Regions from separate parts of the Streptomyces sp. JH34 genome, predicted to be linked through region 2. Evidence: riboswitches for the same ligand, from Rfam matches in the RefSeq annotation. Region 2 holds a riboswitch; each other region holds the start of a gene.

Region 1 (9,330 bases), 5.2 Mb from region 2:
GGCCGGCAGGCCGCCCTCCCCGAGTTCGTCGTACACGCCTTCGACGCCCTCTCCACGGACCTGCTGGAATCCCGGCAGGACGGGCCGGCGCCCCACAGCACCACGCAAGGAAGCACATCATGAGCACCAACCTCCCCAACGCCCACGAGGCGGAGTTCGCCGGCAAGGTCGCCCTCGTCACCGGCGGCGCGTCCGGCATCGGCCTCGCCCTCTCCCGGCGGCTCGCCGCGAGCGGAGCGGCCGTCGTCGTCGCCGACCACGACGAGGAGGGCGCCCGCAAGGCCGCCGCCGAGTTGGAGGCCACCGGCGCCCGGGCCGCGGCCGTCGCCCTCGACGTCACCGACCCCGTCTCCGTCGAGGCCGGCGTGAACTTCACCGTCGACACCTTCGGCGGCCTCCACCTCGCCGTGAACAACGCCGGCATCGGCGGCCCCTCCCTGCCCACCGGTGAGTACGGCGTCGAGGACTGGAACAGGGTCGTCGCCACCAACCTCAGCGGCGTCTTCTACTCGATGCGCTACGAACTCCCGGCCATCCTGGCCGCGGGCGGCGGCTCCGTCGTCAACATCTCGTCGATCCTCGGCACCAACGGCTTCGCGGGCTCCCCGGCGTACGCCGCCGCCAAGCACGGCGTCGTCGGCCTCACCAAGAGCGCGGCGCTGGAGTACGCGGCACGGAACATCCGCATCAACGCGGTCGGCCCCGGCTTCATCGACACCCCCCTGCTCCGCGACACCGACGGACCGGCCCGGGACCACCTCATCTCCCTGCACCCGGCGGGCCGCCTCGGCACCTCGGAGGAGGTCGCCGAGCTCACCGCCTTCCTCCTCTCCGACCGCGCCTCCTTCATCCACGGCAGCTACCACCTGGTGGACGGCGGCTACTCCGCCTCCTGACACCCGAGTGGCGCACCGCCACCAAGAGGGTCACAAAGGAAGTACGGAGAACGAAAGGAGAGTCATGAAAGCCGTCCAGTACCGCACCATCGGCGCCGCACCCGAGGTCGTCGAGATACCGGAGCCCGTGGCCGGGCCCGGTCAGATCCTGCTGAAGGTCACCGCCGCGGGTGTCTGCCACTCGGACATCGCCGTGATGAGCTGGCCCGCCGAGGGATTCCCCTACCGGCTCCCGCTCACCCTCGGTCACGAGGGCGTCGGCACGGTCGCCGCGCTCGGCGAGGGTGCCGTGGGCGTCTCCGTCGGCGACGCGGTCGCCGTCTACGGGCCGTGGGGCTGCGGTACCTGTGTGAACTGCGCGGAGGGCCGCGAGAACTACTGCCTGCGCGCCGCCGACCTGGGCATCAACCCGCCCGGGCTCGGCAACCCGGGTGCCATGGCCGAGTACATGATCGTCGACGACGTCCGTCATCTGACGCCGATCGGCGACCTGGACCCGGTCAAGACGGTCTCGCTGACCGACGCGGGGCTCACGCCGTACCACGCGATCAAGCGCTCGCTGCCGAAGCTCCTGCCCGGCGCCACCGCCGTGGTCATCGGCACCGGAGGCCTCGGACACGTCGCCATCCAGCTCCTGCGCGCCATGACCGCGGTACGGGTCATCGCGCTCGACGTCACCGAGGAGAAGCTGGCGCTCGCCCGTGCGGTCGGCGCACACGAGGCCGTGCTGTCCGACGAGAACGCGGCGGCCAGGGTCCGTGAACTCACCGGTGGTATCGGTGCCAACGTCGTGCTCGACTTCGTCGGCGCCGAACCGACCGTGAGGACGGCCGGCGCGATGGCGTCCGTCGACAGCGACATCACCATCGTCGGCATCGGCGGTGGCCTGCTGCCCGTCGGATTCGGTGTCCTGCCGTTCTCCACCTCGGTCACCGCACCGTACTGGGGCTCGCGCAAGGAGCTCGCCGAGGTCATCGAACTGGCCCACGCCGGTGCCGTCGACGTCCACGTCGAGACGTACTCCATCGACGAGGCCCCGCTCGCCTACGAGCGGCTCCACGCGGGCAAGATCAACGGCCGCGCGGTCATCCTGCCCAACGGCTGAGCGCCGGCGACGACTCGCCGGGGCGCCTGCCGAAGGCGCCCCGGCGAGTCGTCGTGCGTCCGGAAGCCCGAAGGGCTCAGGGCCCCGTTCTCACGGGGCAGCCGTCACCACGTCGTCCCGGGTCAGCCGCACGGGTTCGGTGTCCGCGGAGCTGTGCCGCTCCGCCCAGTTCTCCAGGGCCTTGCGGCAGGCGTGGTCCAGATGGTGCAGACCGGAGAGGTCCAGGGCGACGGGCCGGTCCTTGGGCAGGGCCTCCAGGCTGTCGAGTATCTTCGGCAGCCGCAGGAACGTCGCGTTGCCCGACAGCCGGGCCCGTACTCCGTCGGGGCTGCTGTCGACGACCTCCAGCTTGATGTGGGAGGCGTCCCACGCCGCCTTCGCCACCGAGAGGGCCAGTCCGGTCAGTACGCCCTCGAACATGTTCACCGTCACGATCGCCACGGCCGTGACGACCAGGATCACCGCCTCGCCGCGGTGCTCACGCCACAGGGGAACCAGCGAGCGCAGCGGGATCAGCTTCCACCCGGCGTGGATGAGGATGCCGGCGAGGGCGGGCAGCGGGATGAGGGCCAGCGCGGACGGGAGCAGCGCCGCGAACAGGAGCAGCCACACACCGTGCAGCACCCGGGAGGCCCGGGTCCGCGCGCCCGCCTGGACGTTGGCCGAGCTGCGGACGATGACCGCGGTCATCGGCAGCGCGCCGAGAAGACCGCAGACCGTGTTGCCCGTGCCCTGCGCCATCAGCTCCTTGTCGTACTCGGTGCGTGGTCCGTCGTGCAGCCGGTCGACCGCGGCCGCGCTGAAGAGGCTCTCCGCGGAGGCGATCAGGGTGAAGGCCGCCACGGTCCCCAGCAGGCTCAGGCTCAACAGCCCGCCGAACTCGGACAGCGCGGGAGTCTGGACGGCGTCGAGCAGCCCCTGGACCCGGACCGTCTCGAGCGGCAGGTCGAACGCCAGGGTGGCGAGGGTGGCCAGCACGACCGCGGCGAGAGCGCCCGGGACGGCGCGCACCCGCTCGGGCATCCTGCTCCACCCCACCACCAGAGCTATGGTCGAGGCGCCGAGCGCGAGTGAGGCGAGAGCCGACGGACTCGACACGGCGTCGGCCAGCAGCCCCGGGATGCCGGCCACCTTGCCCGTACCGGAGAGCGGCGCGTCGACGCCGGCCGCCGCGTAGAGCTGCCCCGCGATGAGGACGAGTCCGATGCCGGCGAGCATGCCCTCGACGACGGAGACGGAGATGGCCCGGAACCAGCGGCCCAGCCGCAGGGCACCCATGGCCAGTTGCAGCAGCCCCGCCGCCAGCACGATCACCCCGAGTGCGGGGAGACCGAAGGACTGGACCGCCTCGAAGACGAGCACGGTGAGACCGGCGGCCGGCCCCGAGACCTGGAGGCTGCTGCCCCGCATCAGGCCGGTGACGATTCCGCCCACGATGCCGGTGATCAGCCCCAGTTCGGCCGGGACGCCCGACGCGACGGCGACGCCCACGCACAGGGGCAGCGCGACCAGGAAGACGACGAGTGACGCGGCGAAGTCCTGCCGCAGGTACGGGAACGTGCGGACGCGGTCCATGGCGGCCCTCATCCCGTGCGGAAGGGGGCGGAGCGTACGTCGCCGGGCGGGGGTGCCCAGACGGCGCTGTCGCTGATGTGCAGTACTTCCACCGCGTGGTGTTCGAAGACGGAATGCATGCCAGTGATTCCTCCTGGCGCGCCGGAGACCGGCGCGTCGTTACGCGTACGAGAACTGGGGGCCCGGAGGGCACGTCGGCACGACCCCTCGTCGGCGGGGCCCGTGGAGTGCGGGCGGGAGACGAGGCCCGCGAAGTGCGGGCGGGAGGGGCGGGTACGCCGGGTGCCGGGTCAGCTCAGCAGCGGAACACCTGAAGGGCGGGGGAGGAGTGCGCGCCGGAGGATCTCGAGGTGTGCAGCGCGTTGCCCATCGCGGCGAAGTACGCCGGGGCGAGCGGGCCGTCGGCGTCCTGTGCCACGACGGAACGCGGCGGGGCCTCGGGGGCGGGACCCGTCGCGGAACGATGCCGGTCGCGGTGGCGCAGAAGGCCGTTCGGTTCACTTCCGCGATCAGCTGTGCCACAGGTGCCGTGGGCGACATGTGTCTCTCCGGCGGCGGCGACCGGAAGGCCGTCGGCCCGAATTCCCGGAGCGGCCGGGTGTGTGTCCGCGGAAGCTGTTCCGGAGTACGGGGCCAATAGGAAGCTCATCAGGAACGCGAGTACGAACCGCACTGCCGCTACGCGCACCCGTCACCTCCTGCTGGACTTCACTGTTCCTCAAAGACGCTAACAGGCCGGAGTGCTTATCGAGTTAATCCCATGTGAAGAGTCCGAAAGTCGATGCCGAACGAGCTGAATCAGTTGCTGACCCCCTGTGGCCTGGGGATGTGCCTCACGTTCGGTTCTCACTATTTGAGATCATCCGGGACTGGGTGGCTATTGCATATGCCGGTTGCGGACGACGGTCATATTCGTACATCGGTTCGGCTCGTCGACGGGAGTTAACCCGGTGGAAAGGTGTCCGAGGTTTAGCCGATCGGGCCGCTCGCGGGTATCGCTCAGGTATCCCGGTCCTCGTGAGTCCCAGGGGGTCGCCTTTCGAGGCGAACGGCACTTCCTTCGCCGAACCGTACGTACTGTGCGAACCGCCCGCGCGCGACCTGAAGGCCGCCGGCCTGTGCCCGGCTCGCGTCGCGGTGCGGGGAGCCCGCGCCGGCAGGGCCGGAGCGGGCTCCCGGACTTCCGGCGAAAAGGCCGTCAGCGGTGCCGGCCGTCGGCCCCCTCGGCGGTGACCGGCGCGGCGAAGTCCGCAGCGAGCTGCTCGGCGGTGCGCGGGCCGGCAGCCGAAGCCCCCAACAGGCCATGCGCACGCAGTAGTTCAGCGGTCGCCACACCCCATGGCAGACGCAGCCCCGACTCCCGCAGGAGATCCGTGCGCGCCAGCATCGCGGGCGCGGGCCCGGCCCGGACGCCGGCCGGGGAGAGGAGCGCGGCGTCGTCGGCCCAGCGCAGGGCGAGATCGACGTCGTGGGTGGCCATCATGACGGTGGTCCCGCCCGAGCGGAGGGCGTCGAGCGTGTCGAGAAGTCGCTCCTGACCGTCCGGATCGAGCCCCGCGGTCGGCTCGTCGAGGATCAGCACGCGGGGCCGCATGGCGACCGCACCCGCGATGGCGGTCCGCTTCCGCTGCCCGTAGGAGAGCAGATGGGTGGGCCGGTCCGCCAGAGCGGTGATGTCGAGGGCGGCGAGTGCCTCGTCCACCCGGGCGCGTACCTCGGCGTCGGGCAGACCGAGGTTCAGCGGTCCGAACGACACGTCCTGGGAGACGGACGCGGCGAACAACTGGTCGTCCGGATCCTGCACCACCAGCTGGACGGTGGTGCGCAGCCGGGTCAGCCCCTTCCGGTCGTAGGTGACGGGACGGCCCTCGACCGTCAACCGCCCCTCACGGGGACGCAGTCCGCCACTGAGGAGGCGCATCAGTGTGGTCTTCCCGCTGCCGTTGCGGCCGAGGAGGGCGAGCGCACGCCCTTCACGTGCCTCGAAGTCGAGGCCGCTGAGCACGGCGGGACCGTCCTCGTACGCGAAGGACGCGCCCCGCAGGGCGAGCAGCACGGATTCGCTCATGACAGCGGCCTTTCCAGGGCGAAGGTCAGGACGGTGAGGGCCGCGAGCAGGAGGACGCTCAGCGCCACGAACCGGACGGAGACGCGGGCCTCGGGCACCAGGACGCGCAGGGTCCCGTCGTAACCGCGCCCCGCAAGCCCCGTCTGGAGCCGAGCCGCACGGTCGAACGCCCTGACGAACGCGGTCGCTCCGAGCCCCGCCAGGGAGCGCCAGGTCGCGGCCCGGGTGGTGTGGCCGAGCCGGGCCGCCTGCGCCTCCCGGATCCGGCGCACCGAATCGAGGAGGAGGAAGCTCATGCGGTACGTCACCAGGGCGACGTCCACCACCGGCGCGGGCACCCCCGCCCCGACCAGGCGGGGCAACAGATCGGACATCGGGGTGGTGAAGGCGAACAGCAGGACCCCGAGGGACGCGGCTGAGGTACGGAGCAGCAGCTCACCTGCGCGTACGGGCCCACCGGGGTCGAGAGCGAGCAACCCGTCCGGCCCGCCGACCCGTACGAGGAGCGTGGCGGCCCCGGTGACGCAGAAACCCAGAGGAACCCGGTACGCCCGCCACAGGTGACGGGCGGTCACGCCCGCCGGCCCCAGCAGCACGGCCAGAGCGGTGACGAGGACCAGGGCGGCCCCGGGCCAGGGCGGCAGCGAGACGGCCAGCACCGTGAACCCAAGACCGAGTGAGGCCTTGTCCAGGGGATGGCGGCGGCGCCAGCGACTGCTGTGCGCCGCCGCGTCGATCGGCAGCATGTTCGCTCAGGTCCTCCGGGCCGTCGACTCCCCGGCACCGCCCCCGGTGCCACCTCTCTCCTGCTCCGCCGTCGCGCGGAGTTCGCCCTGACGTCGCCCGCGCCGCAGGCCGAAGTAGTAGGCGAGGACGCCGGCGCCGAGCGCGGCCTGAAGGGCGAACAGGGCCGACTCGATCTCGCCGGACGGCGGTTCGTACAGCGGCGAGAACCAGGGTTCGTAATCGGGATCGATCTCGGTGATCGCCGTCTCGGCCTGGGCGTCGGCGCCCGTGAACGGTTCCTCCTCGCCGTCGCCGAGCCCCAGGGCCAGCGGCAGGACGGCCAGCGCGGCCACCACGGTCAGGAGAAGAGCGTTGATCTTCGTGTCCTTGTTCATCGGGCCACCGCCTCGGTCTCGGCCTTCTCCGTGCGGGCCCGCCTACCGGCGAGGAACACGCCGAGCCGGGTCAGGTCTCCCTTGCTGGACTGCACGAGAAGCCGCATCACCAGCACGGTCAGGAGCCCCTCACTCACGGCGAGCGGGATCTGGGTGACCGCGAAGATGGAGCCGAACTTGCCGAGCGCGCCGAGGACCCCGCTGCTCGGGTCCGGGAAGGCGAGTGCCAACTGCACGCTGGTGACGCAGTAGGTGGACAGGTCGGCGACGAACGCGCCGGAGAACACCGCCACCATCACCGGCACGTCGTACCGGCGCAGCAGTCTGAAGACCGCGTATCCGGCCCAGGGGCCGACGATCGCCATCGAGAAGACGTTGGCTCCGAGCGTGGTCAGACCGCCGTGGGCCAGCAACAGGGCCTGGAACAGCAGGGTGATCGTGCCCAGGACCGCCATGATCGGCGGACGGAACAGGATGGCCCCGAGTCCCGTACCCGTGGGATGGGAGCAACTTCCCGTCACCGAAGGGATCTTCAATGCGGAGAGAACGAACGTGAAGGCCCCGGAGGCCCCCAGGAGCAGCGTGCTCTCAGGGTTGTCCCTGACCTCACGCGTGAGTGACCGGACTCCGTGGACGACGAACGGCGCGGACGCGACACCCCAGGCGATCGCGTGCGCCGGAGGCAGAAAACCCTCGGCGATGTGCATGACTCAGCAGACCCTCTCCAGCACCTCGTGGATGGTTGAAGTGCCTTGGCCGGTCTCCTGGCTTACGGGTGACACCGCCCGAACTCCGCCTTCCCGGGTCACAAGGACCCAGTGGCTGCCCGTGAGGGCCGGAGCCGGACTTCCCGATCACAGTGGCGAGGGCCGCACCGGCATCACACCGGATTTCCCGTTCACCAAGGCGTGGCGACAGTAGTCCCACGTGGGTGAACATGACAAGCGGGCCCGCTCGCGGTTGCCGGCCTCAGCCCTCGTCGTCCCTGAGCCCTTCCTCCACGACGCCCCTCTCCTCGTCATGCCGGTACGGCACGATCTGGACCGGACACCGGGAGTGGTGCAGGAGGGCGTGCACGACGTGGCCCAGTCCCAGTACGGAGGCGCCGCGCCGCTCATGGCTTCCCATGACCAGGAGACCCGCGTGCCGGCTGGCGTCGACGAGCGCGGACGCCGCGGAGCGGGCCGCGACCACCTCGGTGCGTACGGCGAGACCGGGCGCGCTCTCATGGATCCGGGACGCCAGGTCGGCCAGGAGCCGCTCGTCGGGGTCCGCGGACCCCCCGGCCTCGTCCCGCGCCGTCCCACCGAAGCGTGCGAGCAGGCCGCGCACGCTCACGAGCCGGAGGGGGCTGTTGCGGGCCTGTGCCTCCTGTCCGGCACGGACCAGCCACCGGGCGTCGTGCTCGTCCCGCACGGCGGCCGTGACCGGAGCGTCCTCGCGCTCGAACTCCCCGCGGACGACCACGACGGGCGCGGGACTGCCGACGACGACCTCCAGGCCCGTCGAGCCCAGCAGCAGAGGACCGAATCCGCCGGACCCCCTGCTGCCGACGACGATCGTGCTGCCGGGCCTCACGGACGCGTGGAGAGCGGGAACCGGCTTCCTGCGGCTCAGCTTGACGTCGACGTCGAGTTCGGGGAACCGCTCGCGTATCTCCTCCGCCGCCGTCGTCAGGACGGCGTTGCCGTTGTCCCGCAGATGTTCGGACGTCTCGAACGACGCGAACCGGTCCAGGCGGTCGAGGTCGGCGGCGTGCACGAGCAGCAGACGTCGACGATGCCTCGCGGCGTCCGCCGCGCCCCAGAGCATGGCGGTCCTGGCGTGTTCCGAGCCGTCCACACCCACGACCGTCCTCGGATTCTGCGTGGCATCGGACGGGCGGGTAGCCATGGCTGCTCCTGACGCTGTTCCTTGTCCGCCTCTTCCATGCTGTCACCGCGGTACGGTGTGCGGCCAGCGCACGCACGGGCCACCAGGGCGTTTTCGCGGGGACGGAGGCGGCGGAGCGGCCTCCTGGCTTCCGGGGGGCAGGCTTTCCCGGGTCAGCCCGGTTCCGGAGCGTCGACGACGGTCCCGTCCTCGTCGAGCGTGTGGGTGTCCCAGTACACGTCCCACTTGTCGTCGACCTGCTGCGGCACCTTGCCCTCCGGATACCGCGCGAATCCCGAGGACGGCTCCTCCGCGTCCGGGACACAGGCGGAGCCGGTTCCGCCCACGGACAGGACGGGGTATTCACCGTCGCTGCACATGTCCTCCCGGTACTCGACGCCGGCACAGCCCGCGAGTGCTGTCACCGCGACCAGGCCGGTTATGAGTCAGCCCTGACGCCGGACCGGGGCCGAACAGCCCTTTCCGATATGCCTTCTGGGCGGGTGCCCACAAGACCGGTACGCTGCCGTGGATGGCCTGTGCCGTCGTCGATGCGGGGGGTCGCACATGTCGAACACCGTTGTCCTGCTCCTCTCCTTCGGCCCGCTCGCCCTGGTCCTGGCGATGATCGCCGCGCACGGGTCGCGCGAGAGCAAGGACGCCTACTCCGGGGAGGTCACCGGCCGGGGGGTG
Region 2 (9,330 bases):
AGTCCGTACGTGCCGGGCCGCAGGGCCGAGAAGGAGCGGGTCAGGGTGACCTGCCCGGCCGCGGTGGCGTGCACGGTGAGACGGCGGTCGGCCGGGAAGGGACGTGGCGACGGCGCCCCGAGGGCGGCGTCGCTGGCGTAGCGTCCGGCGGCGACCGCTGCCGCGCCGACGCCGAGGACCGATGTGGCGGCCACTGCCGCCGCTGTTGCCGGGCGCACGGCTCCAGTCTCCCGGGCGGCGGCGCCGACGGCCAGTGGGCCTCGGCCGTACGGTGCGGGGGCCCCGCTCAGCCGGGCTGGCCGTACCCCTCCAGGGCGTCCTGCACGTCGCGCAGCTGGGCCGGGGTGAGGAGACTCGGGCGGTGGCCGGGCACGGAGCTCGCGGTGAGCCAGAGCCTGCACATCCACTCGAGCTGGGCGGTGCGGTCGTAGGCCTCGTCGAGGGTGCTCCCGTAGGTGACCGTGCCGTGGTTCCGCAGCAGGCAGCCGGTGCGGCCGCGCAGGGCGGTCAGCATGTTGCCGGCGAGCTCCCGCGTTCCGTAGCGCGCGTACGGAGCGGTGCGGACGGGGCCGCCGAGGACGGCGGCGGCGTAGTGGACGAGCGGCACCTCGGGGACGAGGGTGGAGACGGCCGTGGCGTGCACGGCGTGGGTGTGGACGACGGCCGCGGCGTCGGTGTGGCGGTAGACGGCCAGGTGCAGCGGGAGCTCGCTGGTGGGGACCATGTCGCCCAGGACCTGCCGTCCTTCGAGGTCGACGCCGACCGCGTCCCCGGGCCCGAGCCGGTCGTAGGACACCCCGCTGGGGGTGACCAGGACGACGTCACCCACCCGGGCCGACACGTTGCCCGAGGTCCCGACGACCAGACCCTCCGCCGCGGTCCGCCGGGCCGTCGCGACGACACCGTCCCACGCCTGCCCGATCGCGCCCTTGTCCACGTCACTCATGCGGGGATCCTAAGGCGACGTGACCGATGTCTCGCCAACGGGGCAAATCGGTCGCAGCACGGACGTTCCCGCCGGGCGGCAGCCGGGCCCCGCACCGCCCGCCGGGGCGCGGCCCACTCCTCGCGCACACAAGCGGAACCCGCCCACGCGATTGGGGTCACCGTGTCGCCCTGCCCAGTTCATCTTCCGTTCATCCAGGTTGCTTACGTTCCCCGTGCCAATGACGTCGAACGATTGCCTGGGTAAATGGAACACATCACGCTGCTGCTTGCGATTGTGGTCGTGACAGCTCTCGTGTTCGATTTCACGAACGGTTTCCACGACACCGCCAACGCGATGGCGACCACCATCTCGACCGGCGCTCTCAAGCCCAAGACAGCGGTGGCCATGTCCGCCGTCCTCAACCTCGTCGGCGCGTTCCTGTCGGTGGAGGTCGCCAAGACGATCTCCGGCGGGATCATCAACGAGGACGGCCTCAGAACCGAGGTCATCTTCGCCGCGCTCGTCGGCGCGATCCTGTGGAATCTGCTGACCTGGCTGGTCGGCCTGCCCTCCAGTTCCTCCCACGCACTCTTCGGCGGCCTCATCGGCGCCGCGGTGATGTCGGCCGGCTGGTCCTCGATCGACGGCGGCACCGTCGTCACGAAGGTCCTGCTGCCCGCGATCGCCGCGCCCCTGGTGGCCGGTGTCGCCGCGCTGCTGGCCACGAAGCTGACGTACCGCCTCAACCGGAAGATCACCGACGAGGCCCAGCTCAAGTCGACGGCCAAGGGATACCGCGCCGGCCAGATCGCCTCGGCCGGCCTGGTCTCGCTCGCCCACGGCACCAACGACGCGCAGAAGACCATGGGCATCATCACCCTGGCCCTGGTCACCGGTGGCGTCCTCGCCCCCGGCTCCAACCCTCCGGTCTGGGTCATCGCCTCCGCCGGTATCGCGATCGCCCTGGGCACCTACCTCGGCGGCTGGCGCATCATCCGCACCATGGGCAGCGGCCTCACCGACCTGCGTCCGCCGCAGGGCTTCGCGGCCCAGACGAGCGCGGCCACGGTCATCCTGGCCTCCTCGCACCTCGGCTTCTCCCTGTCGACCACGCAGTCCTGCTCCGGTGCCGTCATGGGCGCGGGCCTCGGACGCAAGGGGGGCGTGGTCCGCTGGTCCACCGCCACCCGGATGTTCGTCGCCTGGGGTCTGACCCTGCCGGCCGCCGGTCTGGTGGGCGCGGGCGCCGAGTTCCTGACCAAGCAGGGCCCCTGGGGCGTCGCTGTGGTCGCCGTCCTGCTCGTCGCGGGGTCCGGCGCCATCTGGCTGCTGTCGCGCCGCAAGCCGGTCGACCACACCAACGTGAACGCGGACGGGGGCGAGCCCGCGGGCGTCGTCACGACGGCCATGGCGGCCGTCAGCCCGCCGCCCGTCGGCGTGGCCGTCCCGGACCTCAAGACCACCATCCACGCCCCGGCGTCCGAGACCCCGGCCGACCGGCCGGCCACGGTGTAAGGACAGATCCGTATGAACATCGACTGGGCAGCTCTCGCGTCCGTCTTCGGCGTCAGCCTCGTGATCACCGTCGCGCTGGTCGGCCTCTTCACCCTCGGCGTCACGGGCCTCGCCAGGCAGACGGCGACGGCACAGGGCGGCGGTGGTGGCATCGTGGCGCGCACCGGCGCGTACGCCTGCTTCGCGCTGTGCGTGGCGGCGGTCGCCTACGGGATCTATCTGATCGTCGCCTGACCCACCGGACGGGCACCCGCGTCGGGCCGGACACACCTCGCGTGTGTCCGGCCCGATGTGCGTCTGAGCACACTGAAGCCTCGCAGGTCAACGGCAGGTTGACGGGCGTTCGCGCAGCGTGATGGACTGCCGGAGCCATTTAGGCCGACCGGCACCCCGTGTGCCGGCCGGTCCTACGGCGACAGAGAGGAAGCCGGTGCGAATCCGGCGCGGTCCCGCCACTGTCACCGGGGAGCAGCCTCCACACGGAAGTCACGGTCCGCCACCGCGGACTGGAAGGCCGGAGGAACTGCCGATCCGGGAGCCAGGAGACTCTCGTCGCCGGTCACGTCGAACCAGGGCGCGGACCCTGAGTGAGGACATACGCCATGTCTGGCTGCCCTGCGTCGGTCACCGCACCACCTTCCGAGAAGGCCCTTCGAGGCACGACGGCCGGCTGAGCGGTGCGAGCCGACCGCGTCTTCGCGTACGGCGCCACCGCCGGGCTGATCGGCGACCTGCTGCTCGGTGACCCCCGGCGGGGCCACCCCGTCGCCGCCTTCGGGCGTGCCGCGGCGGGCGTCGAGAGCCTGCTGTGGCGCGATCACCGCGGCTGGGGTGCCCTGCACACGCTCGTCTGCGCCGGGGGCGCCACGGGCGCCGCCGCGCTGGCCGCCCGTGCCGTGCGCCACCGTCCCGCCGCCGCGGTGGCGCTGACGGCCGCCGCCACCTGGTCCGTCGTCGGGGGCACGTCGCTGGGCCGCGAGGCGCGTGCCGTCGGCGGGGCACTGGCCGCCGGGGACATCGAGCTGGCCCGGGAGCGGCTGCCGCACCTGTGCGGCCGGGACCCCCAGGCACTGGACGGTCCTGGCATCGCCCGCGCGGTGGTGGAGTCCGTCGCCGAGAACACCTCCGACGCCGTCGTGGGGGCCCTGGTGTGGGGGGCGCTCGGCGGAGTGCCGGGGCTGGTCGGCTTCCGTGCCGTCAACACGCTCGACGCGATGGTCGGGCACAAGTCGTCCCGCCACCGGCGCTACGGCTGGGCCTCGGCCCGGCTCGACGACGTCGTCGGCTGGCCCGGGGCCCGGCTGACCGCCGCCCTGGCCGTGGCCGCCGGTGGACGCCCGTGCGAGGCCGTCCGGGCGTGGCGGGCCGACGCGCGCCGGCATCCCAGCCCCAACGCGGGCCCGGTGGAGGCCTCGTTCGCGGGGGCGCTCGGCGTACGGCTCGGCGGGACCCTCGCGTACGGCGGGCGGGTGGAGCACCGGCCGGTGCTCAACGGCGGGGCCGGCCGGGACGTGCGGGTCACGGACATCGAACGGGCGGTGCGGCTGTCGCGCCGGGTGAGTGTGCTGGCCCTCGCCGTGTGCGCGGCGGGGCGGCTGGCCAGGGGACGGAGAGCCACATGAGCGGCGGGTTGCTGGTCGCGGGTACCACGTCGGACGCGGGCAAGAGCGTGGTCACCGCGGGGATCTGCCGGTGGCTGGTGCGCCGGGGGGTGAAGGTCGCGCCGTTCAAGGCGCAGAACATGTCGCTGAACTCGTTCGTGACCCGGGAGGGGGCGGAGATCGGCCGGGCGCAGGCGATGCAGGCGCAGGCCGCCCGGGTGGAGCCGTCTGCCCTGATGAACCCGGTGCTGCTCAAGCCCGGTGGCGACCGCTCCAGCCAGGTCGTCCTGATGGGGAAGCCGGTCGGCGAGATGAGTGCGCGCGGCTACCACGGGGGGCGCCAGGAGGCGCTGCTGGGGACGGTCACGGACTGTCTGGAGCAGCTGCGGGGGACCTATGACGCGGTGATCTGCGAGGGCGCGGGCAGTCCGGCCGAGATCAATCTGCGGCGTACGGACATCGTGAACATGGGCATCGCGCGGGCCGCGCGCTTCCCGGTGCTGGTGGTCGGCGACATCGACCGGGGCGGGGTGTTCGCCTCGTTCTTCGGCACGACGGCGCTGCTGAGCCCGGAGGACCAGGCGCTGATCGCCGGGTACCTCGTCAACAAGTTCCGTGGTGACGTGTCGCTCCTGGAACCCGGTCTCGACATGCTGCTGGGGCTCACGGGCCGGCGGACGTACGGGGTGCTGCCGTACGCCCACGGTCTGGGCATCGACGAGGAGGACGGGCTGCGGGTGTCGATGCGCGGCGCCGTGCGGGAGTCGGTCGTCGCGCCGCCGCACGGCGAGGACGTCCTGCGGGTCGCGGTGTGCGCGGTGCCGCTGATGTCGAACTTCACCGACGTGGACGCGCTGGCGGCCGAGCCGGGTGTGGTGGTGCGGTTCGTGGACCGCGCGGAGGAGCTCGTCGACGCGGATCTGGTGATCGTGCCGGGGACGCGGGGCACCGTGAAGGCGCTGGCGTGGCTGCGGGAGCGCGGTCTGGCGGACGCCCTGCTGCGGCGGGCCGCCGAGGGGCGGCCGGTGCTGGGGATCTGCGGCGGGTTCCAGGTACTGGGCGAGCGCGTCGAGGACGACGTGGAGTCGCGGGCCGGGCTCGTCGAGGGCCTCGGGCTGCTGCCGGTGCGGGTCCGTTTCGGCCGCGAGAAGGTCCTGGCCCGGCCGGTCGGAGAGGCTCTCGGGGAGCCGGTGGAGGGGTACGAGATCCATCACGGGGTCGCCGAGGTGGGCGGCGGCGAGCCGTTCCTCGACGGCTGCCGGGTGGGCGCGGTGTGGGGGACGCACTGGCACGGGTCGCTGGAGAGCGACGCCTTCCGGCGGGCGTTCCTGACCGAGGTCGCGCGGGCCGCCGGGCGCCGGTTCACCCCGGCGCCGGACACGAGCTTCGGGGCCCTGCGGGAGGAACAGCTCGACCGGCTCGGGGACCTGATCGAGGAACACGCCGACACGGACGCGTTGTGGCGGCTGATCGAGACCGGCGCGCCGGAGGGGCTCCCGTTCCTCGCACCGGGCGCGCCGCCCATGCCCGGCCTCGCCCCTGGAGCGCCCGAGGAGCCCGGGAGACCCGCTCCGGACGGGCCGGGGCTCGCCGGGGCCGGACGTGAGAGTGCAGATGTGACCGTTACAGAGGAGGCTCCGTGAGTACGCCGTATCCCTTCACCGCCATCGTCGGGCAGGACGATCTGCGGCTCGGGCTGCTGCTCAACGCCGTCAGTCCCGCCGTGGGCGGGGTCCTTGTCCGGGGTGAGAAGGGCACCGCGAAGTCCACCGCGGTGCGGGCGCTGGCCGCCCTCATGCCCGAGGTCGCGGTCGTGGCGGGGTGCCGTTTCTCGTGCGACCCGGGGGCGCCCGACCCGGCGTGTCCCGACGGCCCCCATGACGCGGGGGCGGGCGTGTCGCGCGCGGCGCGGACCGTGGAGCTTCCGGTCGGCGCGTCGGAGGACCGGCTGGTGGGTGCGCTGGACATCGAGCGGGCCCTCTCGGAGGGCGTGAAGGCCTTCGAGCCGGGGCTCCTCGCCGACGCCCATCGCGGGATCCTGTATGTCGACGAGGTCAATCTGCTTCATGACCACCTGGTGGACCTGCTGCTCGATGCCTCAGCCATGGGTGCCTCGTACGTCGAGCGGGAGGGTGTCTCGGTCCGCCACGCGGCCCGGTTCCTGCTGGTCGGAACGATGAACCCGGAGGAGGGCGAACTCCGGCCGCAGTTGCTGGACCGCTTCGGGCTGACCGTCGAGGTGGCCGCCTCGCGGGAGACCGACCTGCGGGTGGAGGTCGTGCGGCGGAGGCTCGCGTACGACGACGATCCGGCCGGGTTCGCGGCACGGTGGGCGGACGAGGAGACGGCGCTGCGTGAGCGTATCGTCGCCGCGCGCGCCCTGCTCCCCCGTGTGGTGCTCGGTGACGGCGTGTTGCGGCAGATCGCGGCGACCTGTGCGGCGTTCGAGGTCGACGGGATGCGCGCCGACATCGTCATGGCGCGGACCGCGACGGCGCTCGCGGCGTGGGCGGGGCGCGAGGAGGTCGTCGCGGACGACGTGCGGCAGGCCGCGCTCCTGGCACTCCCCCACCGGCGCAGGCGCAATCCGTTCGACGCGCCCGGGCTGGACGAGGACAAGCTGGACGAGGCCCTCCAGGATGCCGCGGACGAGCGAGGCGGCGACGACGATCCCGGCCCCGACGGGCCCGGCGGCGGGGTGCCCCCGCAGGGCGACGGGCCCGAGAGCGACGGCGGCGGCCCGGATGGGGGCGGCGCCGACGACGGAAGTACAGATGACCCAGGCGCCGACGGGCCCGGCCGGGAGGACACCGGGAGCGGGGACGCGCCCGCGCCGGGCGGCGGCGGTGAGCAGCGGCCCGTGCGGGCCGGCGAACCGTTCCGGACGAAGACGCTCAACGTGCCGGGTCTGGGCGAGGGCGCGGCGGGGCGGCGGTCCAAGGCACGCACCGAGCACGGCCGGACCACCGGTTCACGGCGGCCCGAGGGGGCGCTGACGAAGCTGCACCTGGCGGCGACCGTGCAGGCGGCGGCGCCGCACCAGCGGGCACGCGGGCGGTCGGGCCGGGGTCTCGTCGTACGGCGTGACGATCTGCGGCAGGCGACGCGGGAGGGGCGCGAGGGCAATCTCGTGCTGTTCGTGGTGGACGCCTCCGGGTCGATGGCGGCCCGGCAGCGCATGAGCGCGGTGAAGGGGGCGGTGATGTCGCTGCTGCTGGACGCGTACCAGCGCAGGGACAAGGTCGGTCTGGTCACCTTCCGGGGGAAGGAAGCCGGGGTGGCGCTGCCCCCGACCTCGTCGGTGGACGCGGCCGCCGCCCGGCTGGAGTCGCTCCCGACAGGCGGGCGCACCCCGCTGGCCGCCGGACTGCTGAAGGCGCACGACGTACTGCGGGTGGAGCGGATGCGTGATCCGTCGCGACGGGCGCTGCTCGTCGTGGTGACGGACGGCCGGGCGACCGGGGGCGTGGATCCGGTGGCGCTGGCGGGGCGCGCCGGGCGGCTGCACGCCTCGGAGGGCACCGCGTCGGTCGTCGTGGACTGCGAGTCGGGGTTCGTGCGCCTCGGCCTCGCCGCACAGCTCGCCCGGGATCTGGGAGGCAGCGCGGTCACGCTCGACGAGCTGCGGGCCGACTCGATCGCCGGGCTGGTCAAGGACATCACTGCTGCCGGGAGGGCCGCGTAATGCCACAGGGACAGCCTGTATCGGTACCGGACGACGGGCTGACGACGCGTCAGCGCCGCAATCGTCCACTGCTGTTCGTCCACACGGGCGTCGGCAAGGGCAAGTCGACGGCGGCCTTCGGGCTGGCCCTGCGGGCCTGGAACCAGGGCTGGCCGATCGGGGTTTTCCAGTTCGTGAAGTCGGCGAAGTGGAAGGTCGGCGAGGAGAACGCGCTGAAGGTGCTCGGCGCGAGCGGCGAGGGCGGCAGCGTCGACTGGCACAAGATGGGCGAGGGCTGGTCGTGGGTCCAGAGGGGCATCCACGGTGACAACTCCGACAACGAGGAGAAGGCCCGCGAGGGGTGGGAGCAGGTCAAGCGTGACCTGGCCGCCGAGACGTACAAGCTGTACGTGCTCGACGAGTTCGCCTATCCGATGCACTGGGGCTGGATCGACACCGACGAGGTCGTCGAGGTGATGCGCGGCCGTCCGGGGACGCAGCACGTGGTGATCACGGGGCGGAACGCACCGCAGAAACTGATCGAGGCCGCCGACCTGGTGACGGACATGTCCAAGGTCAAGCACCCGATGGACGCCGGTCAGAAGGGCCAGAGAGGCATCGAGTGGTGAGTGTTCCTCGTCTGGTCATAGCCGCACCCGCTTCGGGCAGCGGCAAGACCACGGTCGCCACGGGCCTGATGGCGGCCTTCTCGGAGCGTGGCCTCGCGGTGTCCCCGCACAAGGTGGGGCCGGACTACATCGACCCGGGTTACCACGCGCTGGCCACCGGCCGGCCGGGGCGCAACCTCGACGCCTACATGTGCGGGCCCGATCTGGTCGCCCCGCTGTTCGCGCACGGGGCGAGCGGCTGCGACCTGGCCGTCGTCGAGGGCGTGATGGGGCTGTACGACGGGGCGTCGGGGCAGGGCGAACTGGCCTCGACCGCCCAGGTGTCCAAGCTGCTGCGGGCGCCCGTCGTCCTGGTCGTGGACGCGTCCTCGCAGTCGCGGTCGGTCGCGGCGCTCGTGCACGGCTTCGCCTCCTGGGACCCGGAGGTGCGGATCGGCGGCGTGATCCTGAACAAGGTGGCCTCCGACCGTCACGAGGCGTTGCTTCGGGAGGCGCTCGACGAGTCCGGGCTGCCGGTCCTCGGGGTGCTGCGGCGGGCCCCTCAGGTGGCGACCCCGTCACGTCATCTGGGCCTGGTCCCGGTGGCCGAGCGGCGGACCGACGCCCTCGACGCCGTGCGCGCGATGGGCGACCGTGTCCGCGAGGGCTGTGAGCTGGACGCCCTGATGGCGCTGGCCCGCTCCGCACCGGACCTGCCCGACGAGGCGTGGGAGCCGGAGCGGCATCCGGCACCGGGCACCCGGCCCGTGGTCGCCGTGGCGGGTGGCGCTGCGTTCACCTTCGCCTACGCGGAGCACGCCGAGCTCCTGGCGGCGGCGGGCGCGGAGGTGGTCGTCTTCGATCCGCTCCACGACGAGAAGCTGCCCGCGGGCACGGCGGGGCTCGTCATAGGCGGCGGCTTCCCGGAGATGTACGCCCCCGAACTGTCGGCCAACGAGCCGATGCGCGGGGCGGTGACCGGTCTCGCGCTGTCCGGTGCCCCGGTGGCGGCGG
Region 3 (9,330 bases), 1.1 Mb from region 2:
GAAGGCGGCGTCCTGAACCGGGGGGCCGCACCCCACGCTCTCCCCCTCCCGCCCGCTGCCGGAGGTTGGCGGGAGGGGGACCCGCCCGGCCGCCGTTCGTGGGCCGTGCTCGACGCTCCGCTCCGGCTCGGGTCCGGGGCGGAACTGCCGGGTGTGCGGATGGCGTACGAGACGTGGGGCCGCCTCGCGCCGGACGGCGCCAACGCGGTGCTGGTCCTGCACGCGCTGACCGGTGACAGCCACGCGGCGGGCCCCGCCGGGCCGGGGCATCCGTCGGCCGGCTGGTGGGACGCGCTCATCGGTCCCGGCCGGGCACTGGACACCGACCGCTGGTTCGTCGTCGCGCCGAACGTGCTGGGCGGCTGCCAGGGCAGCACGGGGCCGTCGTCCCTGCGGTCCGACGGCACCCGTTGGGGCCCCGCCTTCCCTCGTCTGACGGTGCGTGACCAGGTGGCCGCGGAGGCGCGTCTCGCCGACGCCCTGGGCATCGGCCGGTGGGCGTCGGTGATCGGCGGTTCGATGGGCGGGATGCGGGCGCTCGAGTGGGCGGTGAGCCGGCCCGGCCGTACGGGGTCGCTGCTGGTGCTCGCCGCCCCCACGGCTTCGACGGCCGAGCAGATCGCCTGGGGCAGTACGCAGATCGCCGCGACCCGGAACGACGCGGGCTGGCGGGGCGGCCGGTACCACGACGCGGCGCCGGGCTCGGGCCCTCACCGGGGGCTCGGGCTGGCCCGCCGGATCGCCCATGTCACCTACCGGAGCGAGGCGGAGCTGGGCACACGGTTCGGCCGGCGGGCGCAGCCCGGTGAGCTTCCCTCGCAGGGCGGGCGCTATCAGGTGGAGTCCTATCTCGACCACCACGCGGACAAGCTGGTGCGCCGCTTCGACGCGGGCAGCTACGTGGTGCTCACGGAAGCGATGAACGCCCACGACGTGGGCCGGGGACGCGGCGGTGCCGCGCGGGCGTTGCGCCGGGCGGGCATGCCGGCGCTGATCGCCGGCATCGATTCGGACCGGCTCCACCCGCCGGCGCAACAGGCGGAGGCGGCGGCGCTGCTGCCGGGCGCCGACCGCCTCCGGATCATCGAATCCCCTTACGGACACGACGGCTTCCTCATCGAGACCGAGCAGGTGGGGTCTCTCGTGAGGGAGTTGCTGCCCCCGCCCGGACGACCCGGTCCGCCCGGCCCGGACGCCGGACCTCTTCCCCTGGAGTGCCCATGAGTCCCGCCCCCCGTCCGAAGCCCCCTACGACCGGACGCGGCTTCGACAGTGGACCCGCGGCCGTGCGAGATCGGTGAACGGGGAGCCGCTGCCTCCGGACCACGGCGCTCAGGAGCTGGGTCCGCCGGAGCGCCGCCCGGGTCCCGGGGAAGAGAGACCCGGGCGGGCTGCTCGCGCGGGCGACGGACGGCTCGGGCCGCACCCAGCCGGCGACGACCGCCCACAACACGCAGGGCTACCTCTTCGACGCGGTGGTGAGGCACCGGTGACCGTGGTCTGAGGGTCAGTGCGCCCGGGGCCGGCCCGCGTAGTACGTGGCGATCATGTCCTGGTCCCCGTGTCCGGCGGCCTCCGCCCGGGTGAACCGCTCGGCGGAGGCGGCGACCAGGTCGAGCGTCACTCCGGCCGCCTCGGCCGCGTCGAGGATCAGCCGGGAGTCCTTGAGGGCGGTGGAGAGCGCGAAGCTCGGGCTGAGATCGCCGGAGAGCACCGCCGCGGACTTGCCCTGGAGGTACGGGGTGTCCAGCGGCCCGCCCTTCATCGCGGCCAGGAAGAGCTGCGGGTCGACGCCGAGTCCTTCGGCGAGGTTGAGACACTCCGCCACGCTGTTGACGAGGTTGATCACCCAGGTGTTGGCGACGAGCTTGAGCCGGGTGGCGGCGCCAGGTTCCTCGCCGACCCACACGGTGCGCTGCCCGATCGCCTCCAGGACGGGTTGTGCGGTGGCGCGGGCGCCGGACGGGCCGGAGACGAACACCGTGAGCGCGCCCTGCTCCGCGGGCTGCTTCGTGCCGGAGACCGGGGCGTCGAGGTAGACCAGTCCCAGTCCGGCGGCCCGGTGGGCCAGGTCGGTCGTGGCGTCGAGGCCGACGGTGGAGCTCTGCAGCCACACCTGCCCCGGGCGCAGACCCGGCGCTGCTGCGGTGAGGGTCTCCGCCACCGACCGGCCGTCGTTCAGGGCGGTGAGGACGACATCGGCTCCGCGTACCGCTTCCTCGGCCGTGTCCGTCACGGTGGCGCCGTGGCCGGCCAGGGGCTCGGCCCTGGACCGTGTGCGGTTCCAGACCCGGACCGGCAGCCGGTCCCTGAGCAGGCTGCGGGCCATCCCGGTTCCCATGATGCCGGTGCCCAGGACCGCGACGGCCGGTGGTCCCTGGGCGGTTCCGGCGGGGGATGCGGTGGTCATGGGGAGGTTCCCTTCGTCGGTACGGCGCGGTCCCGGGCCCGTGGGTCTCGAGACACGGCGAGGTCCCGGACCGGTGGGTCTCAAGACTGCCGCAGGGCGCCGTCCAGCACGGCGCGGTGCACGGCTCTGGCGAGTCGCGCACCCCAGACCGAACGTGGCCCGGCGAACGGCTCGCCCTGCCCCTCCGCCGGGTCGGGCGCGGCGACGCACACGGCGTCCGTCGGCGTGCCGGAGCAGTCGAGTCCGGCGTCGAGCAGTGCCTGGACCTTCGCCTCGGTGGCGGTGGCCACCGCGTTGACCAGGGCCGCGTCGGAGAGCCCCACGGGGAGGGTGACGACGATGTTGACGGTGCCGGGCGGCAGCGGACGGCCGGAGCCCTCGGCCGGAGCCGCGGCCCATCCCCGTACACCGAGGCCGCTGGTGACGGTCGCCGTCACCCCGCCGTCGTCGGCCGTGGTGTACGCCGTGACGTCGGCCGCGGTCATCAGCCCGGCTCCCGGTCCGTCGAGCGCTTCGGCCGCCGCGATCTCAGCGAGGTGGCGGCCGGGGTCGAGTCGCGGATAGCCGCCGGGCACCTGCGCGTTCAGGATCCAGGCGCGCGGCCCGATCCCGCCGCCGAGCACGGCGCTGCTGCACACCCGCCAGCCCGGCCCCAGCCGCCAGACCAGGTGGTGCAGTCCGAGGCCGTCCTCGTGCCGGGCCGACAGCTCGCCGCGCCGCCGGGGCGGACGGGTGCCCACGGTTTCCACCACACACCCCCTGACAGGCCCGCCGGAGATCGGCGGCGGCGCGTCGATCATACGGTCGGGCCGAAGCCGCACCTCCGGCGCACCCGGGAGAGTGCTCACCCGAATGGCCTAACGCATGTGGCGGTCCGACAGCCCCGTGGAACCGGGCAACCGCCCCTCCCCGCCGCCCCGGGCCGCTCGCGGCACCGGCCGGGAAGTTGCAGTGTCCAACCGGGTGAGGCGCGATGGAAGCCGGACGCGCCTCCCCTGCTGGATCCAACCGCAGGACGCGCCCGGGCGAGGAGGAATCGGCCATGGGAGCCGCTGACGGTTTCACGGATTCCGGAGAACTCGACGGTCTGACCGTCTACGACAGTGACGGGGAGAAGGTCGGCACAGTGGGGCGGGTGTACGTCGACGACGACACCGGCAAGCCCGACTGGATCACGGTCAAGACCGGCATGTTCGGCATGAAGGAGAGCTTCGTGCCGCTTGCGGGAGCCCGCCGGGTGGGCTCCGACCTGCACGTCTCGCACCCGAAGGAGAAGGTCAAGGACGCTCCCCGGGTCGATGCCGACGCGCACCTCTCCGTATCGGAGGAACAGGAGCTCTACCGGCACTACGGGATGACCAGGAAGGGCACCGGCAACGCCGGAGCGGGCGGTGACGCGCGCACGACGTCCGGGACCGGAACGGGAACCATGGGTGCCGCGGGTGCGGCCGGGGCGGCCGGTGCGGCCGGTACCGCCCGCACCGGACACGCGAAGGACACCGGCACCACCGCCGGCACGGGCACCACCGGCGCCGGTATGGGCAGGCACCGGGACACGGAGACCTCGTCCACGTCGCGCCCGCTCGCGGGTGCCGGAGCCGAACGGTCCGCCGCCGGCACCGGCCGGGAGGAGATGGTCCGGTCCGAGGAGCAGCTCCAGGTAGGTACGGAGGAGTACGAGAGCGGGAGGGCACGCCTGCACAAGTACGTCGTGACGGAGAACGTCACCCGGACCGTGCCGGTGTCCCACGAGGAGGTGCGCGTGGTGCGCGAGCCCCTGCAGCCCGGCGAGAAGGGAGCCGTGAAGGGGCGGAGCGAACTCGGCGAACAGGACGTCGAAGTCACCCTGCACGCCGAACGAGCCACCGTCCGCAAGGAGGCGGTCCCCGTGGAGCGGGTCCGTCTCGAAACCAGCAAGGTCACGGAACAGAAGGAAGTGTCCGCGGAGCTCCGCAAGGAGAAGATCGACTACGCGGACGGCAAGGACATGGGCAGCGACAAGGACATGGGCGGCGAGTACGGCCAGGGACGTCGTCGCTGACCTGACCCCTCACACGGCGGCGAAAGGCCGCGCGACACCAGCGAGGGGCGGACCCGGGTGGTTCACGGGCCCGCCCTCTCGTCGCTCCCGTAGCGTGCGTGGACCGCTCTCCCCGGGAGGAACCGCACGGAAGGGCGCCCGTCCGGCCCCTCCGGAGTGACCACCGCGCGCACCCGGTAGACGTCGGCGATGAGTTCCTCGGTGATCACCTCCGAGGGCGTTCCGCCGGCCACCACCCGGCCCTCCTTCATGACCGTGACCCGGTCGCAGAACATCGCGGCCAGGTTGAGGTCGTGCAGCGCGACCACCGCCGTCACGGGCAGCGCGGCGACCAGGGACAGGAGCTCCAGCTGGTGCTGGATGTCCAGGTGGTTGGTGGGTTCGTCCAGCAGGAGTTCCCTCGGCTGCTGGGCGAGGGCGCGGGCGATCTGGACCCGCTGGCGCTCACCGCCGGACAGGGTGTGCCAGGACTGCGCGGCCCGGTCGGCGAGTCCGGTGCGCGCGAGGGCCTCGCGTACGGCCTCCTCGTCCTCGGGGCCGGACGCGGACCAGGCGCGGCGGTGCGGGATGCGGCCGAGCCGGACGACGTCCAGGACGCTCAGGTCGACCTGGGTCACCGCGTGCTGCTCGACGACGGCCACGCGGCGGGCCACCGCCCTCCGGCCGGTCTCGGCGAGCGTGCGGCCGTCGAGGGTCACGACGCCCGCGCCGGGTGCGAGCACGCCGGCCATCACGCGCAGCAGCGTGGTCTTGCCGGAGCCATTCGGTCCCAGGAGCCCGACCGTGGCGCCGGGCGGCGGCGCGATGCTCACCCCGTCGAGGACGATCCGCCCGCCGGCCTCCCGGGTGATCCGGGCGGCCCGCAGGCCGTCGCCCGGGGTGCCTGTCCCGTGCTCGCCGGGTGTCATGCGCTTCTCCGGGTGCGGTGGAGGATCAGGACGAACACGGGCACACCGATGAGGGAGGTGACCACCCCGACCGGGACCTCCTGCGGGTCGAGGACGGTCCTGGCCAGCGTGTCGACCCAGACCAGGAACACGGCGCCGGCGAGCGCGGTCACCGGGAGCAGTCTCCGGTGCCCCGAACCGGTCAGCGCCCGGGCGGCGTGCGGCAGGACGAGGCCGACGAACCCGATCGCGCCCGCCGAGCTGACGAGGGCGGCGGTCAGCAGGGCGGTCGCGCAGAGCAGCACGATCCGGGTGCGGGCCACGTGCACGCCGAGGGCGGCCGCGGCGTCCTGGCCGAAGGCGAAGGCGTCGAGGGTACGGGCATGACCGAGGCAGATGACCAGGGTCACGGCCAGCACGGCGGAGCACGTCCACACGTCGGTCCAGCCGACCCCGCTCAGCGAGCCGAGCAGCCAGAAGAGCACTCCCCTGGTCTGTTCGGCGTCGGCGGCGGTCATCACGACGAACGAGGTGAGCGCGGAGAAGAGCTGCATGGCCGCGACCCCGGAGAGCACGACCCGGTCGGTGGATCCGCCGAGTGTGTGACTCAGCAGCAGCACGAGGGCGAACGAGCACAGGGCGCCGACGAAGGCGCCGCCCGAGACCGACACCGCTCCCCCGCCGACGCCCAGGACGACGACCACGACCGCCCCGGTGGACGCCCCCGAGGACACGCCGAGGACGAAGGGGTCGGCGAGCGGGTTGCGCAGCAGCGACTGCATCACGGTGCCGCACACCGCGAGCCCGGCCCCGCAGACCGCTGCGAGCAGGGTGCGGGGCATGCGCAGGTTCCAGATGATGCCGTCCCGTATCGGGGTCAGCCGCCCCTCACCCAGGCCGAGGTGCGAGCCCACCGCGGACCAGACGTCCGGGACGGAGACGCGGGCGGGGCCGATCGTGACGGCGACCGCCACGGACAGGAGAAGCAGGGCGATCCCGGCACTCCACAGGGCACCTTCGCGCAGGATCCGTGCCCCGGAGGGCGTCCGCGCCGGAGGGGACAGCCGCGTATCCGTGTCAGGGTCGGGTGCGGTCCCCGTCACCTCGCGAGTCCGAACGAGCGCAGCCCCGCCGCGACACGCTCGACGCCCTCCACGGTCCGGACGGTCGGGTTCATGGCCTGGCCGCTGAGCAGGACGTACCGCTTGTGCCGGACGGCGTCCAGATTCTTCGTGGCGGGGTTGGACTCCAGGAAGGCGATCTTCTTCTCGGCGCTCTCGGCCGTCTGCGACCTGCGGGTCAGGTCGCCGATCACCAGCACGTCCGGATCGCGGTCGGCGACGGTCTCCCAGTTGATCTGGGGCCATTCCTCGTGGGTGTCGTCGAAGACGTTCTTCGCGCCGAGCTCCTCGGTGATGATGCCGGGGGCTCCGCAGCAGCCCGCCAGATAGGGGGCCTCGGCGTTGGCGAACCAGTAGAGCAGGGTGGTGCCGGACGCGTCGACGTCCGCGGTCGCCTCCGCGATCCTTTCCTGGAGACTCCCGACCAGCTTCTCGCCCCGTTCCGGGACTCCGAACACCTCGGCCAGGTCACGCACTTCGCCGTAGACGCCGTCCATGGTCAGTGGTGCGGTGCGGGAGCCGTCGCTGCTGCCGGTGTTGTCCTTGCCCGCGCAGTCCGTGGGTGAGAGGTACGTCGGTACGCCCAGCTCCTCGAACTGGTCCCGGGACGCCACACCGCCCTTGCCTAGGGTGGACTCGAACGACGCGCTGACGAAGTCGGGTTCCTCGGCGAGGACCTTCTCGGAGGAGGGCCGGCTCTCCGCGATGCGGGGCACCCCGGCCTCGTCCTTCTCCAGCCCCTTCATCACCGGGTCCGTCCAGGTCGCGCTGCCGGCGAGCCGGTCGGCGAGGCCCAGGGAGAGCAGGATCTCCGTCGATCCCTGGTCGAGGGAGACGGCGTGCCGCGGCGGCGCGTCGACGGTCACCGTGCGACCGCAGTTCTCCAGCGTCACGGGGAAGCCGTCGGCGGAGCCCTCCCGCGCGGCGCCGTCGGACGCGCTCCCACCCCCGCCGCAGGAGGTCAGGAGGACAAGTGCGGTGATGAGCAGGGCGGTTCGGTATGCGGTGCTAGCTATGGGCGGCACAAGGTCCCTCGGCGTCTCTGGGCTCATGCGCGGAGCCCGGTACGGTGTTCCGCTCCCGGTGCGGAAGCGGGTGCCAGCAGGTCTTCGGACTCGGGTTCGTCCGGACGGAGCGCCTTCCCGGTGCACCCGAGGGTGTTCCAGTGGCAGTGGCCCCGCCCGTCCCCCTCACCGCTGCGCGTCAGTTCCGGATTCACACCGGATTCCCTGACTCCACGTGGAGTGTGACTGGCGTCTGCAAGCTATCACGCGGCGTGTCGCCGGACTTCGGGGCCGTCGCCGGTCGTCGGGCAGCCGCTCCCCTCCGTACCGGCGACGGCCGTCGGGCGGGTCAGCGCATGGGGTGAACCGATTCGCCGCCGCCGCTCTGCGTCTTCCCGCACCGACGGGCGAGCACGGACGTGGTGCCCCAGTAGGCCAGCAGCACGGCACGCAGACCCAGGATCTCCAGGCGCTCGCCGAGCCCGCCGCACATCACCTGCTCCTTGCGCGGGGCGCTCACCGGGCGTCCGTCGCGGCGGTGTTCCAGGGGCCCTCGGGGTCGTCGTAGGCGTCGGCGTAGCCGGGGCCGGCGATCGGCCAGTCGGCGAGCAGCGCCTCGGGCAGGGCGAAGGAGTCGGCGAGCTGAGGGGCGTGAGCGGCGACGGCCGTGATCAGTTCCTCGGCGTCCCGCGCCAGGGTCTCGGTCTGATCGCCGCTCAGGAGACCGGCGGCCATCAGGTCCCCGCTGTTGCGAGCCACCCACTCGACGGCGAACAGGCGCTCCAGTTCCCCCAGCCGGTCCTTCGCGGCCCCTTCGGGCAGAGCGGCGCGGGCCTCGGCGTACGCCTCGGCGGCCTGCCGGTACGCATAGGCCTCGACCCCGCGCAGCGCGGGGCCCGATGCGACGTTCCAGCGTCCGAGCGCGTCGGCGTCCGCCGCCCGCAGCACCCGCTCCCTGGCCCGGGCGAACCAGATGTCCTGGACCGAGGCGAGGAGTGCGCCGAGGAAGCGCGGGTCGGCGAGGTCGCCGGTGTGCGCGGCCCGGTCGTCCGCACGGCCGGGCCCGGCGGCGAAGAGCATGTCGGCGGCCGCCTTGGTGTACAGGGCGATGTTGTCGCCCTCCGCCGTGATGGCACCCTCCACTCCGGTGACGAGTTCGGTCATGCCGTTGTTCTCGAGGAGTGCCTGCGCGCCGCAGCGTTCACGGCTCTGGACGATGACGTCACGGGCCCGCCACGTGATCCACGCCTTGGCGACGTCGACGAGCGTCCCGGCCTCGGCCCGGCCCTCGTCGTCCGTGCAGGCCTCCCAGCGTTCCTGTGCCCTGCGGTACAGCAGGGTCATGGCGAAGACGGTGGCCATGGCCGAGGCGAGCGGCCCGTGGTGGGTCCGGTGGGCGTTGACCGGCACGGGCGGCGCGCCGCGGCTGCCGGAGATCAGCCGGTGGCCGCCGTAGCGCACGGCCACCGCGAGGGTCGCGCGGGCCGAGCCGGCCGCGCAGGCGCTCATGGAGATCCGGCCGGGGGTGACCCGCCCGATCGAGGTCAGGAAACGCCGGCGCCTGTCTCCCGGCTCCGTCCTGAACTCCCCCTGGACGTCGCCGTCCTCGCCGGAGCCCAGCAGGGCGTCCCGCGCCACGAACAGCCGGTCGAACGAGGTCAGGCAGTGGTCCACGGGGCTGCCCATGCGGGCGGGGAGCCGTCGCACCCGGACGCCCGGGAGCGCCTGTTCGTCGTCGGTGAGCGGCACGAGGAAGAGGCGCACCCCGTGGTCCGCGCCGTCGGCCACCAGTCGCGCCGCGACCAGACCGGTCTTGGCTCCGCCCGCGGGGCTGGTGTTGGGCATGAACTTCTGCGCGCCCGCGTTC

The links. Region 2 has a riboswitch for cobalamin ahead of LWJ43_RS26010 (cobalamin biosynthesis protein). Riboswitches for the same ligand answer to the same signal wherever they lie in the genome.
Region 1: it holds a riboswitch for cobalamin, as region 2 does, so the genes downstream of both, LWJ43_RS02715 (energy-coupling factor ABC transporter permease) here and LWJ43_RS26010 (cobalamin biosynthesis protein) in region 2, are expected to answer to the same signal.
Region 3: it holds a riboswitch for cobalamin, as region 2 does, so the genes downstream of both, LWJ43_RS30915 (ABC transporter substrate-binding protein) here and LWJ43_RS26010 (cobalamin biosynthesis protein) in region 2, are expected to answer to the same signal.

Annotation. Positions count from the first base shown of each region.
Region 1 covers NZ_JAJSOO010000001.1:558,687-568,016, reverse strand. The annotation lists gene LWJ43_RS02755 (TetR family transcriptional regulator) at 1-123, shown strand, start outside; gene LWJ43_RS02750 (SDR family NAD(P)-dependent oxidoreductase) at 120-896, shown strand; gene LWJ43_RS02745 (NAD(P)-dependent alcohol dehydrogenase) at 961-2,001, shown strand; gene LWJ43_RS02740 (SulP family inorganic anion transporter) at 2,092-3,576, opposite strand; gene LWJ43_RS02735 (hypothetical protein) at 3,872-3,994, opposite strand; gene LWJ43_RS02730 (energy-coupling factor ABC transporter ATP-binding protein) at 4,775-5,644, opposite strand; gene cbiQ (cobalt ECF transporter T component CbiQ) at 5,641-6,390, opposite strand; gene LWJ43_RS02720 (energy-coupling factor ABC transporter substrate-binding protein) at 6,397-6,765, opposite strand; gene LWJ43_RS02715 (energy-coupling factor ABC transporter permease) at 6,762-7,472, opposite strand; cobalamin riboswitch at 7,503-7,686, opposite strand; gene LWJ43_RS02710 (universal stress protein) at 7,735-8,658, opposite strand; gene LWJ43_RS02705 (SCO0607 family lipoprotein) at 8,811-9,071, opposite strand; gene LWJ43_RS02700 (DUF7489 domain-containing protein) at 9,205-9,330, shown strand, end outside.
Region 2 covers NZ_JAJSOO010000001.1:5,797,627-5,806,956, reverse strand. The annotation lists gene LWJ43_RS26030 (alpha/beta hydrolase family protein) at 1-218, opposite strand, end outside; gene LWJ43_RS26025 (class II aldolase/adducin family protein) at 287-946, opposite strand; gene LWJ43_RS26020 (inorganic phosphate transporter) at 1,193-2,443, shown strand; gene LWJ43_RS26015 (hypothetical protein) at 2,456-2,677, shown strand; cobalamin riboswitch at 2,864-2,992, shown strand; gene LWJ43_RS26010 (cobalamin biosynthesis protein) at 3,121-4,065, shown strand; gene LWJ43_RS26005 (cobyric acid synthase) at 4,062-5,687, shown strand; gene LWJ43_RS26000 (putative cobaltochelatase) at 5,684-7,729, shown strand; gene cobO (cob(I)yrinic acid a,c-diamide adenosyltransferase) at 7,729-8,337, shown strand; gene LWJ43_RS25990 (cobyrinate a,c-diamide synthase) at 8,331-9,330, shown strand, end outside.
Region 3 covers NZ_JAJSOO010000001.1:6,886,307-6,895,636, reverse strand. The annotation lists gene LWJ43_RS30955 (bifunctional o-acetylhomoserine/o-acetylserine sulfhydrylase) at 1-16, shown strand, start outside; gene metX (homoserine O-acetyltransferase MetX) at 13-1,224, shown strand; partial or broken gene LWJ43_RS30945 (sulfite oxidase) at 1,338-1,493, shown strand; gene LWJ43_RS30940 (NAD(P)-dependent oxidoreductase) at 1,508-2,410, opposite strand; gene LWJ43_RS30935 (adenosylcobinamide amidohydrolase) at 2,491-3,210, opposite strand; gene LWJ43_RS30930 (PRC and DUF2382 domain-containing protein) at 3,453-4,451, shown strand; gene LWJ43_RS30925 (ABC transporter ATP-binding protein) at 4,514-5,359, opposite strand; gene LWJ43_RS30920 (FecCD family ABC transporter permease) at 5,356-6,441, opposite strand; gene LWJ43_RS30915 (ABC transporter substrate-binding protein) at 6,438-7,511, opposite strand; cobalamin riboswitch at 7,543-7,729, opposite strand; gene LWJ43_RS30910 (hypothetical protein) at 7,813-7,983, opposite strand; gene LWJ43_RS30905 (acyl-CoA dehydrogenase family protein) at 7,980-9,330, opposite strand, start outside.